DNA from 4 places in the Chryseobacterium sp. FR048 genome. Region 3 is predicted to be linked to each of the others. Evidence: riboswitches for the same ligand, from Rfam matches in the RefSeq annotation. Region 3 holds a riboswitch; each other region holds the start of a gene.

Region 1 (3,890 bases), on a different contig from region 3:
GGTGATTGTGAATTACGGAACATTCAAAACCACGATTGATGCGGATGAGCTTGAGAGAATTTAATTAATTTGACAATGAACTAATTGGAGAATTTGAAATTAATCATATGCAAATAGTAAAGAGAGAGTACTGAGAAGTGCTCTCTTTTTTGTTTATCATCTGATATTTTTCTACTTTTAATCAAAACAATATTCTATGAAACCATTAAAAGTATTATCAGACCTTATTCCAATACCAAGTTATACGGTCATTATCCTGTGTTTTTTCTTTCCGTTCTTTCTGATAAAATGTGGTGATACGACCTTAATGTCTATCAAAGGGACCGATCTTGTCACCGGAGTTTCTCAAAAAGCAATGAGTGAACGCATGAAAGAAAATCTTAAAAAAAGCTCTCCTTTTGGGGATGCACTCAAGGGAATTCCTGATGATCCCTCACAGAATACAGATCGTGAATATTCACCAATGGACAGTGATTCCAAAGATAAAAACAGCAGTGAAAATATTTCACCTAATCCGTTTATCATTATTGCCTTTCTGGCTGCCATTGTCGGAATTATCGTTCAATTGATAAAAAGTGTCAGAAAAAAATACCTCTACCACATTGTTGTTTCGCTGATAGGACTTGCTTCCCTTTTAATATTTTATCTGACGTTCCAGGCAAAAATGGAAGGTCATGGAAGCAATAAAATCGGAATGGGATTCGGAGATAAAGTAACTATCAGTTATGGCTTTGGAACAGCATTTTATCTCTGTGGGGTATTATTCCTAATCCTCCTTTTATTCTATGGAGTATATTCCTATTTCCTTAAAAATGATCCGGAAGCCATCTATGGTCATTCCAAACAGACTACTGAATCTTAACGTAATCAATAAAAAGGGTGTTTCAAACACTCTTTTTTTGTTTTTATCTTTTATCATTTCTGATCGTCATTCCCGGAATATTCTGAAGATTTCAGACAAAATACTGCTGCTTAAAAATGAACATCTGAAACAAATACAATATTTAAAGGAACTGCAACAGCATAATTATCTTCAGAAAAGCATTTAATTTATATATTTGGGGATTAAAAAAATTTCAAGATGACTTTCATAAACAAAGCATTGTACCTGTCAGCATTCAGTATTTTCTCTTTAGCTTTTGTAAAAGGACAGAATAAAGTGCCCTTCGGAGTCGTAAAAGCTGAAGAAGGCTATGCCAACGTACGTGTACATAAAGATAACTACAGAAAAATTGTAGATAAGATCCGTATGCGTAAAGGGGATGTTTTTGTTTATGTAAAGCCCGCTCCGGGAGAAACGGAATGGATCTGGATCAAATATCCTGAAAAGCAGGACGAAGATAAACCGTTTGTACGCTATGAAACTCTTGATAAGGAGGGAATGGTGAATAAAGAACGTATCGCTTATATAGACCAACTTCCAGCCTACACTCCGTCCAAGTCTAAAAACGGAAGATCACTTATTTTCACAGACAATTCTGATCCGAAAGTTCCTACTGCTCAGAGAAGCAAGGTGGTGATCGATGTCTACCCTTCCAATGCCGGCTACCGCAAGAAAGAAAAAGATGCGGAAGGCAAACTGCTTACCATTGATAAGGTAAAACCCTGGGGAATCGGAAATGATCTTCCTGAAGGAATGACCGAAATCAAATCGATCAGGGTACAGCAACCGGGAAGAGGTTCTGTTTTTGTAAGAGAAGCCATCAAAAATATGTTTCAGCCTACGATGGATTTTGAGAACGTAGGAGTAACCGCTCTTGACAATGATAATATTTTCCTTTATATGATCAATGGTAGCGGGGAAAACAGATATACTACCCTGTGGACCATCAAGAAAGGAAGAGTGATCAGCCAGATTATTTACCATAATCCGGAATAAATTCATTATTTTTGCCCCCGAAAAGTTTTAACGCTTATTCATCACAGAAACTGGTTCTGCCTAACCGCAGATTAAAAGGGAACCGTGTGAAAATCACGGACTGTCGCGCAACTGTAAGTAACTGAAATCTTTATCAAGAGATCCACTGTGCGAGGCATGGGAAGGAGATAAAAGATGTTACAAGTCAGGAGACCTGCCTTTTTCTTAAACAAAAAACTTTCGCGATCTGAAGTTTTATTGATCTGATGGATTGTTTCAGGAATTTCTAAGGTTCCTGTCATTATTCTGTTGTTTTGATACGATTTCATTTCGCTTTAATTAATAATGAAATATGACTACAGAAGAAAGAATTGAAGCTGCCGAAACCAGAATTTTTAAAGCGGTTTTCCCCAACACAACCAATCATTATGATACCCTTTTCGGAGGTACGGCCATGCAGCTGATGGATGAAGTAGCCTTCATTGCAGCGACCCGATTTGCAAGAAAAAGAGTAGTAACGGTAAGCAGTGATAAGATCGATTTTAAAAAGCCTATTCCAGCCGGAACGATTGTAGAACTGATCGGAAAAGTATCCTATGTAGGAAAAACCAGTATGAAAGTAAGCGTTGAGATCTATACGGAGCAGATGTATTCTTATGAAAGAGAAAAAGCGATCGTAGGAGATTTCACTTTTGTGGCTATTGACGAATTCAAAAAACCAATCCAGATTTTATAAATTTGATTTCCATGCCATAACTATTCCAGAAGTTTATAGGCCTCTTCTATTATTTGCTGAGGATATTCATACATTTCCAGAATTCTTATGGCATTGGGTTTTTGATTGACTCCTTTATTCAATGTATAAGTGAATTGAAGCTTATCTTTATGGATCTCTTCTGAAAAATAATACAAATCGTAATTATTTTCTTTCAGGAAATAGGCAATCTCCAGATCATGTGTTGTGATGCAAACCAGATTTCGATCAGAGTTTATGGCTTTCAGAACAGCTTTGCTTATAGCAATCCTTTCTTTGGTTCCTGTACCTTTAAAAATTTCATCAATTAAGATCAGATTATATCCTGTTTCTTCAAAGAAACCCTTTATCCGCAATACTTCCTCCAGATAATAGCTTTTGTTTTCATTAATATCATCCTGTATCGAAATAGAAGTCAGAATCCGCATAAAAGGAGCTTCATACCTATTGGCAAAGCAAAAACCAAAAGCCTGTGCAGCGATAGCATTTACTGCTAAAGACCGCATAAATGAAGTCTTTCCGGACATATTTGAGCCTGTGAGCACAATTCCAACATTAGAAATGCTAAGATCATTCCTTACACAATCATCAATAAGCGGATGATAAATTTTTTCCACCTGTATTGCTTTCTGATCTTTAAAAACAGGACTACATACCGGATATTCATTTCGAATTTTACAGAGATTGATCGCTGTATCAATTTTTCCAATATACTCATAGACCTTCAGAAGGTTATTTTTAGAAGCATTCAAAATGGTTACCTTTCTGCTGAAGCCAAAAATCTCCAGGTTGAATGTGATTCTTAAAATTTCCAATAAAAACCAAAAAACAACCAAAAATTCGTTTTTCGCCAGTTGTTCAGCAATATTGCTGGACCTGATTGTCCGTACTAGTTTTTTCAGGTTAATCGCTTTATATTCTTCTGCCAATTCCGGAGTTCTGCTGATATTACTAGCTACAGAAATGGAAGTATACAACCTGGAAATTATCGTATTATAATATTCCACATAGTTTTTATTCGCATAATGATAATAGGCATTCACAAAAAACAATGGAATCGTCAACATCAGAAACTGTTTCACAAAAACACCACAGATAAGGATCACGAAAAGCAAGATAAGGGACAGTTTCGCATAGTTCAGATACTTCCGATTAATGAAAACATCATTTTCTATCAGTTCAATAATCTCATAATCTCGGATCTTGTTAAGCTTTTCCAATTCCTTCTCTGCCAGTGACGTATTATTCCTCTCAAAATACACTGTATAATGATCTGAA
Region 2 (3,890 bases), on a different contig from region 3:
TTTTTATGATGATTGTGATGCCTGTGGCTGCGCTGCGGGAAACGGTTCCTCCGGTTTTGAGTCTTTACTGAATCCACAGTTTATAGGGATCAAATACTTTGCACAGCATTATAAAGCAAAGGAGAATTTATTTGTGAAAGATCTTACCCAGGATCAGTATTTCAATACCTTACAGCTTTGGGGAAAAATTCCGGTGACGGAAAAATTGAGTGTGTATGCAAGCCTTCCTTTCCATTTTCATGAAAAAAAGACTATGCAGGGTGACATCGGCATTAATGGAATCGGAGATCTGAACCTGATGGGAATTTACAGATTGATGAACTCCAAAGATAATTCCCACCAGCTTAGCGGAGGCTTGGGAGTGAAAGTTCCTCTTGGTAAATTTGATGAAAAAGGAATATCCGGTGTCAACCCAAGTTTTCAGCTGGGAACCGGAAGTTGGGATTATCAGGCGGCTTTGAACTATAAGTTTCAGAAAAATAAAGTGGCAGTATTGATCAATACCGATTACACCATTAAATCCGAAAACAAAAAACATTATCGTTTCGGAAACCAATGGAACTATGCGGCCACAGGTTTTTATCAGATCGCAGGAAATGAAAAAACTATTTTTTCTGCTAAAACCGGGCTTCAGGGAGAAGTCTATGCTCAAAACAAACAATTTGGTGAAGGGCTGCCGAATACTGCCGGAAGTGCGTTGTACGGAAAGGTGGGATTTGAAGCTTCGTATAAAAAGTTCAGTTTGGGAAGTGAGCTCATGCTTCCTGTTTATACCCATCTGGCAGGAGGAGACATTGAGGCCAGATCAAGGTTCAGCATTTTTGTAAATATTGGAATATAGCCAATGAAGATGTTTTTTGCCACTAATTCACGAATAAAATGATACATTTTTATGATGACAAAAGAATCCTTTAAGGTGTAGTTTGTGTTTTGTTTTAGATCAAACGAATAAAATAATTCGTGCATTAGTGGCCAATAAAAGAGGTTGTTTCATTATTGAGATAACCTCTTTTTTAGTCTAAATATCAGGACCGGGATCTTGATGTCCCATTTTAATCATTTCTTTACTGAAAAGCGGTTTTTACAATCATTATATTTATAATATTGTGAATCATTTCGTTATTGATGAATATATATTAATAATTGTCTATCTTTGCCGAAATTTGGTGAGCCGTAAAAAGCTCTTAAAAGGGAATCCGGTGAAAATCCGGAACAGACCCGCTGCTGTAAGCTCCGCACCAAAGTTTTTGAAGAAAATATCCACTGTTTTTTTAATGGGAAGGATTTCAAAAATGGAGTAAGTCAGAAGACCTGCCAGAAAATTAAACGTTTGACGCTTTCGTGGAATAAAGCTTAGGACAACAATGATTCTGTGCAGTGACAGCTGTGCTTTGTCGTTGCTTTCTTATATCCATTAGCGTCATCATTATCCATGAATGAGCTAATGGTGGCAAAACTGATTACATCTCGACTTTATAAAATTGTTTTCACTGTGTTGGTGTTAACATCTCAACTCCTGTTTTCTCAAACCAGGAAAAAAGACAGCCTGAAGGAAGAAACCATTAAGGTGATCAGCCTTTACAAAAAGAATTTTAAAGAAATTATTCCGGCGCAAGTTATCCAGGGCGATCAGCTTGAAAGACTGAACAGTTATTCCGTTGCAGATGCCATACGATACTTTTCCGGAGTTCAGATCAAAGATTATGGCGGGATAGGAGGTTTAAAAACCATTAATATCCGAAGTCTGGGAAGCCAGCATGTAGGGGTTTTCTATGATGGTATTCAATTAGGAAATGCTCAGAACGGCCTGGTAGATCTTGGAAGATATTCTCTGGATGATCTGGAAGAAATATCTTTATATAACGGGCAGAAAAGCGAGATTTTTCAGCCTGCAAAGGATTTCGGTTCCTCGGGATCTATTTATCTGCAGCCCAGAATTCCCGTATTTAAAGGAACAAAGAAGACCAATCTTGTGATAAGAGCAAAAAGTGCTTCTATTGACCTTTTCAATCCGTCATTCCGGCTGGAGCAGAAAATCTCAGACAGGATCTCGGCAAGTGCCAGTGCAGAATTTCTGCAAAGTGACGGGATTTATAGATTTCGCTATGCCAAAAAATATCCGGATGGCCAGCAGGCTTATGATACCATAGCAAAAAGACAGGACTCAGACATCAGGGCAAAACGTTTCGAAACATCTGTAAACGGGACTTTAAATGACGGAAGCTGGACGATAAGAGGGTATGGCTATATTTCAGACCGGGGAATGCCTGCTCCTATTGTTAATGGTCGTTTTGGAGGCCGGGGAGCAAGACTTTCAGACGAAAATTATTTCGTACAGGCCAATTTGAAAAAGAAGCTGTTCCCCAGATTTGAGACACAGTTGAAAGCAAAATTTGCCTACGATTATACCCGCTTTATGGATACGGTTCGTTCGCAGTCAGTGATGCACACGGATAATACCTACATTCAAAGAGAAGTATATCTTTCTTCCTCCAACATCTATTCTATCACGCCCAATTGGGATGTCAGCTTAAGTGGAGACTTTCAGTATAATAATCTTAATGCTAATCTGGATAATTTCTCTTATCCTACCCGTTATACAACACTAGTGGCATTGGCAACAACCTATCAGTGGAACAGGTTCAAAATTCTGGGAAGTCTTTTGGGAACATTCACTTTTGAAGAAGTAAGAAAAAACAAAAGACCTGGAGACAGCAGAGAATGGACCCCGGCAGTTTTTATGAGCTATCAGCCTGAAACTATTCCGGAACTTACCCTCAGAGCCTTTTATAAAAGAATTTTCCGTCTGCCTACCTTTAATGATCTGTATTACACCAATATCGGAAATACCTATCTGAAGCCGGAATTTACCAATCAGTATGATGTAGGATTTACCTATCAGAAAAATTATGACAACCGTTTCTTTAAAAACTTTTATATAAAAGTAGATGGTTATTACAACAAAGTACAGGATAAAATCATAGCAGCACCTAACGGAAGCATGTTCCGATGGCTGATGATGAATCTTGGATTGGTTGAGATCATAGGCGCGGATGTGAATATCCGGACTGATGTACAGCTGGGACAGGTAAGACTAAGGCCATTGATTTCTTATACCTACCAAAGCGCAAGAGATGTGAGTGATCCGGAAGATACCTTCTATAAGAATCAGATTCCTTACACACCATGGCATAGCGGATCATTTAGCCTGATGGCAGATTATAAGGACTGGAGTTTCAATTACAGCGCGATGTACGTAGGAAAGCGGTATGATGTGAACCAGGACAATATTCAGTACAATTATGTACAACCCTGGTATACCCATGATCTGGCTGTTCAGAAAAAATTTAACTGGGCTAGTCATCAATTTAAAGTAAGCCTTGAAATGAATAATATTTTCAACCAGTATTATGATGTGGTGATCAACTATCCGATGCCGGGAAGAAACTTTAAACTTATTCTAAACTTCACCTTATGAGAAAACTAAACTTTTATCTTTTATTTTTTGTATTAGCTTTTCTTGCTTCGTGCCGTACGGATGATATTATTGTCCGTCAGGAAGTGGTAGAAGGGCTTCCCTCAGAAAATACAGCAATAAAAGGCTTTTATATGCTGAATGAAGGGAATATGGGAAGTAATAAATGTACCCTGGATTTTTTTGATTATACCAAAGGAACCTATTACCGGAATATCTATGCCGAGATCAACCCGAATGTAGTGAAAGAGCTGGGTGATGTAGGAAATGATATTAAAATCTATGGCAGCAAACTGTATATTGTTGTAAATGTTTCCAATAAAATTGAGGTTCTTGATGCAAAGACCGCGAAACGTATTACTTCTATTCCGTTGCAGAACTGCAGATATTTAACCTTCAAAGAGGGAAAAGGGTA
Region 3 (3,890 bases):
TCTCATGATTTTGATAAAAATGAAATAAAATTATATCCAAATCCTGCAAAAGATTTTGTAGAATTAAAATCTAAAGAAAACATTAAGAATATTCAATTGTTTGATGAACAGGGGAGATTAATCATCAACAGAAATTATAATCAAAACCTCATCAAAATAGATTTATCTTCTCAAACCAGTGGTATTTATTTACTAAAAATAAAAACTGATACATCTGAATCTGCAAAGAAAATTATTAAAAAATAAATTATTGTCTGTTTATCTATCAATTCCGGCTTATCAATCCATATGAGTATTAGTCAGAAATTTCTTATTACAGGCTTTTTTTATCCATAATTTTCTTTAAAAATAAAAAAACTTGATAAAATAAAAACGGCGGAATCTTCGATTCCGCCGTTTTCCGTTAAAAAAAATCTAATTATTGAATATCGACTACATACATTGTTCCTTTATCTACCTTTCCTGTTTTAGGCAGAATTTTCGCCTTAGGATTACCGTTTCCATCATCTACCACTCCAAAATCATCATCATTGAAAACAGCCAGTTTATTATTTCCTAAATAAACGATTCCTTCAAATTTATCATGTTCATATCCCAGTTTTTTCACCAGATCCACTGCCAGTGTCTTTGAAACCGCTTTAATCCCTGCATTGGTAATTTCATCCCATGAACATTGCTCCAAAGCTTTACCGTTTATCTTCATTCCGTCTACAGCGTTAATGTCTGTTCCGGTTACATCTGTAGCATTGGCCAGGTTGATTCTGTATACTTTTTTAATACCTCCCTGAGATCCGAAATTACCGTCTCTTTCGATCACTAAAAATTCATTATTGCTTAATGCTGTAATATCGCACACTGAGTCAGAAGCTCCACCATCCTGTCTGTATAGAAACTGTTTGGTCTGTCCTGTATTAGTATCAAATGTCACAATTCTTGTGAGCGTGGTATTGGTTGCCAGTGCCTTTGTAGGGACAAACATCATCGACTGTATGGTACCTACCAGCGTTCTTCCGTCCGGGGTCATACAAAGTCCTTCCATTCCTCTATTGGCTCTTCTTTTGGCCAGCACGGCAGGCAATTTTCGGGGTCCGGTATTCACACCGATCGGGCTTATTCTCTCCATCTCCATTCCTTCTGCACTGTAATGAACGATATGAGGGCCATATTCATCAGAAACCCAGAATGTACCATCCGGTGCAGCCACGATACTCTCACTGTCTAATCCATAATTATCCGTTCCTAAGATATTTCCCGAAGCATCATAGGCAATTTCTCCTGTACTTCCCATACCTACAGGGTTTGGAAGGCCTGTGATAGGTTTTCCGGCTGGATTTTTAAGCTTTATATATTTGATCACTTCAATATTTCCGTCTGCATTCACTTTGAAATGCATAATGGTAGGTGTAAAATCAGGAGTAAGGAATTTCTTCCCGTTCAGATAATCCGTATTAGGACCTCTGTCTGTAATGACATAAAACTCACCTTTTCTGGTAGGATGGGCTGCTGCCCCGGAACCAAACCCGCCATTGATCACATCTACCCCATTGATGGTAGCCAGTTTAGTGAACGGAAATTCCTGAGGAAGTTTAGAATAATTGATGGCAATATCCTGGTTGTTCAGCGTATCGTCATCTTTACATGATGCCAATGCAGCCAACATCAAAACAGATAATAGTAGTTTTTTCATATTCTCTTTTATGGCTGCGAAAATATACATTGATTGTAAACTGATCTTGAATATAATGATAATTGTATTTTAACAATAGAACCTGTAAAATGAATTCAATATAAACATTAATACATCGAATTACAATCTGAAAATACAAACAGAAACCCAAATTATTTATGAATTTATAAAAAAACTCTTCTCTAACAACATACTGAGCCCTTTAATAACAGAAAACCGCATTATAATTCACAAAATGAACCTCAAAAATTTATATGATATATTTGCAGCGTTTTTAAGGTTGAACATCGTTCATTAATAGGGAATCAAGTGAGAATACCATTCAATTCTTGAGCTGTACCCGCAACTGTAAGCTGTTTTACCTGTAGCTATATAATACCACTGAGCCAATTGCTTGGGAAGGTTTGCTATAGGATGTGAGCCAGGAGACCTGCCTTGAATACATTTTAACTTCAGGAAGACATGTATGTTTTTTCTGTCTATAAGTTTCGGGAATAAAACTTTAATTTAATTATATCATGAGAAAAATCTATTTCTTCTTCTTACTGCTTAGTATGCAGTTTTTCTTCGCCCAATTTACAGAAAACGACATTAAATTCTGGGTGGGAACAGGTTCTAAAAAGGCTTATTTCATTGCCGATTTCAATGACAACAACAGTCCAAAATCTTATGCATGGGGGTATCGTTTTGATGCTAACAATTTAAACGCGGAAGACATGATCAATGCTATTATATCTGCAGAACCTAAAATGGAAGCGGATATTCCTTCAGGATTTCTATACAGTTTCAAATACAATCATCATGCCCCAAGCACCGATGATAGTTGGATAACCTGGACTGGCCTAAGTGCCGGGAATATGTCTAATCAAAATAATGGCGTAGGATATACAACTTTAAAAGATGGGCTATGGTTTGGGATCAAATATGGTTTGGATGATGTGAATATTCCTCCTTCCACTCCTGTTCCTGCCTACAGCTCTCAATGGTATACTTCATCTCAGATTACCAACTGGATTGGAACCGGAACCAATAAAAGTCTTGTTGTTCTAGATTTTGGAACCAATAGCTCAAACGGTAATGCCCATTCTTTTGTTTTTGGAATCAAATACAACGGTACCTTAACAGCTGAGCAGGCACTACAGCTGATCCAGTCTCAGACTTCTTATTTTAATTTTACATCAGCCAACAATCAGGTTTCTACTCTTTCATTAAACAGCTTTACCGGAAATACTTCCGGATCAGGTAGCTGGAAAGTGTACAAAGGAAAAGATCTGTCGAGCTGGCAGAAAAAAAACAATCTATCTCAAATTCAATTAGGTAATAATGACTGGCTGGGCTTAAGTTTTGGAGAAAGAAGACCGTTTACCCCTACAGAAGCAGCCAATGCTACGCTGGGAGTTTCTCAGGTCAATAAGAAAATTGTGGGTGTTTATCCTAATCCGGCAAGTGATTTTATCAAGATCGAAACTTCAGAAAACCTGAAAGAGGTGAATGTTTATTCTGTGACGGGTCAGAAAGTGATGACTTCACAGGCTTCAAAAATCAATATTCAGGCTTTAAATAAAGGAATTTATTTTGTTGAGATTAAAACTTCTGAAAGTTCTACAATCCACAAGATGATTAAGAAATAAAAAAGCACTCTTGAGGTGATTTTTTGGGAGGGAGTGACAAACTTCTGCACAAAAAGTGCTGTTACCATTGCCTGAATTGGCTTTATTTTTTTAGCCACGAATGCACGAATTTTTTATTAGTACATTCTAAGACATCTGCAAATTATATCTTGTTAAATTGATAAAAGGTTCGTCTCTTTTTACAACAGCAAACCTTCTATAGACAAGGTTCCAAAATACTGCATTAATAATAGAATTATGTTCTCTGCTATTTTATTCGTGCATTCGTGGCAAAACAAAAAACGCATCCATTGGATGCGTTTTTATATATGATTCTAAGATCAATTATTTTTTCTCAGCTCTCTGTAGAACCTCATCTACCATTCCAAAGCTCTTCGCTTCTTCTGAAGTCATCCAATAATCTCTGTCAGAAGATTTCTCTACCCACTCATAAGGCTGTCCTGAATGGTGAGCGATAATGTCATAAAGCTCCTGCTTCAATTTCAACATCTCTCTAAGGTTGATCTCCATATCAGAAGCTACTCCCTGAGCACCTCCTGAAGGCTGGTGGATCATTACTCTTGAATGCTTAA
Region 4 (3,890 bases), on a different contig from region 3:
GGAAATGAACCAATGGTAGTGGTAGGAAATAAAGGAAGCTTTAATATTTTCTGCTGCTCTTCTTTACGGATTTTAAAAACATTATTCCTTTGAGCCTCTTTTTCAGTAATCGCCCCGGCTCTCTGTTTTACCTGATTATTATGAATGAGAGACGATGTCTTTCTATGGGCAACCGCTTTCTTATTTTCTTCAAAATCAGTAAGAATATCTTTATTTCCGGTTCCTTCAGCAAGTTCTTTAAGAGCAACAACTTCTTTTACTTTCTGCCTGGCAAATGCCAGCCAGTTTTTGATTTCCGGATTAAGTTCTGTTTCAAAATCAAGATCGCACGGAGCATGAAGGAGTGAGCAGGACGGCGCTATAAATATTCTTTCATGGCCTACTTTTTCGATTGCTTTTGTAATGAAATTCAGTGATTTTTCATAATCGTTTTTCCAGATATTCCGTCCATCAACAAGGCCCAGTGACAGGCTTAAATGTTCAGGAATTACATTCAAAACTTCTTCCAGCTGCTCAGGATTTCTGACAAGATCTATATGCAGTACATTCACCGGAATTGAGACTGCAAGGGATAGATTATCCTTTAAGCCATCAAAATAAGTGGCAACAATCAGTTTTAGCTTCGGGAATTTTTTTCTGATTTCGGAATAGATAGACTGATAGGTTTCTTTTGTTTTCTCCGATATATCCAATGCTAGAAACGGTTCATCAAACTGAATCCATTCGGCGCCCTGCTCCTGAAGCCTTGTTAAAATTTCAATATAAACAGGAAGAAGATTTCCAGCCAGTTCCAGTTTATCAAAACCGTCCTCTTTTTCTTTCCCTAAAAGAAGATAAGAAACAGGCCCGATGATGACCGGCTTTGCATTGATTCCGGCCTGTTTTGCTCCTGCAAATTCATTAAAAATTTTATCTGAGCTTAGTTTAAACTGTTGATTTTTATAAAACTCAGGAACGATATAATGATAATTGGTATCGAACCATTTGGTCATTTCCATGGCCGTAATATCCAGCCCATCTTTCTGGTAACCTCTGGCCATAGCAAAATAAAGATCCAGTTCGGTGCTGTTTTTTTTAAGTGCTATTTCATGGTAACGTTTCGGGATAGCACCTACAATTAAGCTCATATCCAAAACCTGATCATAATAGGAAAAATCGTTACACGGAATAAGGTCTATACCGGCTTCTTTCTGAATGTTCCAGTTTTGGTTACAGATATTCCTTCCCACGGTAAGAAGCTCTTCCAAAACAATTTTACCTGACCAATACTGCTCGCAGGCTTTTTTAAGTTCTCTTTTGCTACCAATACGCGGATAGCCCAGAATGTGAGTTTGCATTTTTTACAATTTTTTAGTTAAACTTAATGGTAAAGCTCTTTGAAATGCTTCGTAATGCTTTTACAGAAATTCACAGGCTCACAGCGACATACCCGGCAATACAAATTCTCTTAAAAGAAAATGCATATCCATTATATCATCTGTATGACCCAGGCTTCAGACCGCGAAAGCATTGTCAATTCAGTAAAGGCAGGTCTCCTGACTTGTAACGGCTTCTATCATCCTTCCCGCTTCTGGCAGTGGATATGCGTGGATAGAAACCTTTGTGTGTTACTTACAGTTGCGCGACAGCTCGTGATTCTCACACGATTCCCTATTAATCTACCTTAAGTAAAACCTTTCCTGTTTGATGAAGTATAAAGAACTGTATCTTTTGTCTATATCAATCGATACTTTCAAAAGATTTTAATTTTGTGTAAAATTAATTATACAGAATAAACAAATAACAAACATGATAAAATTAAGCAAATTAAACTTAAAAATAAATTTGAAACAGAATATAATTCTGTAAATTTGATCGTTTTTATACTCTTAAAGAATAATATTCTGTGGAAGAACTTGATAATAAAGATGTACAGTTACTGAGACTGCTTCAAAAAAATGCTAAACTGACCGTTAAAGAGCTTGCCAAAGAAGTCAACCTCTCTCCTTCCCCTGTTTTTGAAAGGGTAAAAAGACTTGAGCAGGAAGGCTACGTAAAAAGGTATGCAGCTGTATTGGATGCTGAAAAACTCAACCGTGGATTTACAGTTTTCTGTCAGATCAAATTAAAGATTCACGACCGATCTGTGGGCTATGATTTTGTGAATGAAATTCTGGAAATTGAAGAAGTTGCCGAATGCTACAATATCTCCGGAGATTTTGATTTCCTTCTGAAAGTTCAGGTTCGGGATATGAAACATTATCAGGATTTTGTATTTAACAAACTGGGCTCGGTAGATTCTATCGGGAGTACACATAGCACATTTGTAATGGCTGAAGTGAAAAACAATCATGGCCTGACCATATAAATAATCTCATTCATTTTTTTACCACATCATTCTTCGATCCATTTCCGGAAAGAGGCAGTATTGCTCTGACTTGTGATCAGGTGGCCTTGAAAGCCTTTTATCTGAAGGGCCAGTGTATTTTTATTATAGCGTTCTATTTTCTCAACGTGCTTTTTCTGGACAAGCTGTCCCCGGTTGATTCTAAAAAAAGAGATTGGGTCAAGTTGATTTTCAATCTACTTTAAAGTAGACTCATTCAGCGGATGCTTTTTACCTGCCGTATCAATAGCAAAGACAATTCCTTCTTCCGCCTCAAAAAAAAGAATATCTTCAGTGTTGACAAAGTAGATTCCCTGATGGGTACTCACTGTAAAGCGGCTTTTATATTTTTTTTCCGGATTAGACTGACTCAGCATCTGTTGAAGCTGGCTCAAAACATCGGTTTTTCCTAATGCCTGATCTCTCAGCAACATGAATTTATCCCAGACCTTTTTGAAGCGGTCCTGAGAAAAAGGTTTTAAAAGATATTCAATTCCATTGGTTTCAAAAGCATTCATCCAAAACTGATCGTAGGCTGTCGTGAAGATGACAGGACAAGTGATCTCCACCTGTTCATAAATAACAAGCTATAATTGAGTCCATTGACAGAATCATTGGACTCAATTATTTCTATATGCTTTTATATTAAGTTTCTGGATTTCAGTTCATCTTTCAAAGCCTGATTATCTTTTTTCCATGCATTGATGGTAAAAGCAACGAATACAAGTGGAAGCAGCGTAAAAATTCCTACTCCATTTTTTATGGTACTGTAAATCGCAACTCCAATTAAACATCCTAAGAGCACGGCATTCATTATTTTGCCGGATTGGATCTTTTTATTTTTATCCAGTAATTCCTGGTCAGTAAGCTCGTTTAATTTTTTCTCCATTATTTAAAGGTTTGGTTATTGTTTTTCCAGATTATATCGTCCTGAAGCTTCAGATCATTCATCTGTTTTATGAGTTTTAAAAATACAAAAAAGAGAATATAAACGGCATTAAATTCTTATTTACCTATACCTCTCTAAAAGCAATGAAGCTATAGTTACAGAGATCTACTCATTTTCAGTACCATAGCAATGAACACTCATTTTTTCAGTATATTTGATAGAGGATGAAAACCTCCAAAACTCTACGAAAATGATATACTCAATTTCAAATAAGAACATGCCTTTCCGCTTTCCATTGAATATGAAAGCCTTGTTTATCATGCTTTCCGGGATTATTATTATGATTGTAGGTTTACATATTTTTCAGGATTTCTGGGAATCAAAAAGAAGCGGATATACTTTCAGCTTCAGCGAATCATTATTATTTAAGAGCATATGGTTTCTCTATATTCCGATCCTGATGGTTTTGTACCAAAAGATAAGAAATACAGGTCTTCAGCATTTTACCAAAACGGCAATATTCATTGTATTCCCAATCATCATACACCTTACTATACTTCCCTGTATTGCTTCAATTGTGAGTCTTCTTTTCTATCAGGGAAGATATGATCTGTTTAAATTCTTTTCCTATATCAT

Evidence for each region. A riboswitch is a leader RNA that binds a small molecule or an ion and turns the genes downstream of it on or off. The one in region 3 is predicted to bind cobalamin.
Region 1: it holds a riboswitch for cobalamin, as region 3 does, so the genes downstream of both, AC106K_RS09915 (acyl-CoA thioesterase) here and AC106K_RS02565 (T9SS type A sorting domain-containing protein) in region 3, are expected to answer to the same signal.
Region 2: it holds a riboswitch for cobalamin, as region 3 does, so the genes downstream of both, AC106K_RS15480 (TonB-dependent receptor plug domain-containing protein) here and AC106K_RS02565 (T9SS type A sorting domain-containing protein) in region 3, are expected to answer to the same signal.
Region 4: it holds a riboswitch for cobalamin, as region 3 does, so the genes downstream of both, metE (5-methyltetrahydropteroyltriglutamate--homocysteine S-methyltransferase) here and AC106K_RS02565 (T9SS type A sorting domain-containing protein) in region 3, are expected to answer to the same signal.

Annotation. Positions count from the first base shown of each region.
Region 1 is NZ_JBXDSE010000003.1:131,809-135,698, forward strand. Features, by position in the region: gene AC106K_RS09900 (endonuclease MutS2) at 1-64, shown strand, start outside; gene AC106K_RS09905 (hypothetical protein) at 197-862, shown strand; gene AC106K_RS09910 (hypothetical protein) at 1,082-1,879, shown strand; cobalamin riboswitch at 1,914-2,094, shown strand; gene AC106K_RS09915 (acyl-CoA thioesterase) at 2,211-2,594, shown strand; gene AC106K_RS09920 (MutS-related protein) at 2,615-3,890, opposite strand, start outside.
Region 2 is NZ_JBXDSE010000005.1:147,508-151,397, reverse strand. Features, by position in the region: gene AC106K_RS15485 (transporter) at 1-841, shown strand, start outside; cobalamin riboswitch at 1,148-1,333, shown strand; gene AC106K_RS15480 (TonB-dependent receptor plug domain-containing protein) at 1,493-3,478, shown strand; gene AC106K_RS15475 (YncE family protein) at 3,475-3,890, shown strand, end outside.
Region 3 is NZ_JBXDSE010000001.1:591,441-595,330, forward strand. Features, by position in the region: gene AC106K_RS02555 (T9SS type A sorting domain-containing protein) at 1-246, shown strand, start outside; gene AC106K_RS02560 (esterase-like activity of phytase family protein) at 419-1,687, opposite strand; cobalamin riboswitch at 1,948-2,139, shown strand; gene AC106K_RS02565 (T9SS type A sorting domain-containing protein) at 2,206-3,318, shown strand; gene clpP (ATP-dependent Clp endopeptidase proteolytic subunit ClpP) at 3,643-3,890, opposite strand, start outside.
Region 4 is NZ_JBXDSE010000009.1:13,986-17,875, forward strand. Features, by position in the region: gene metE (5-methyltetrahydropteroyltriglutamate--homocysteine S-methyltransferase) at 1-1,337, opposite strand, end outside; cobalamin riboswitch at 1,509-1,693, opposite strand; gene AC106K_RS22285 (Lrp/AsnC family transcriptional regulator) at 1,886-2,347, shown strand; gene AC106K_RS22290 (LytTR family transcriptional regulator DNA-binding domain-containing protein) at 2,374-2,562, opposite strand; gene AC106K_RS22295 (LytR/AlgR family response regulator transcription factor) at 2,563-2,934, opposite strand; gene AC106K_RS22300 (hypothetical protein) at 3,006-3,254, opposite strand; gene AC106K_RS22305 (LytTR family DNA-binding domain-containing protein) at 3,505-3,890, shown strand, end outside.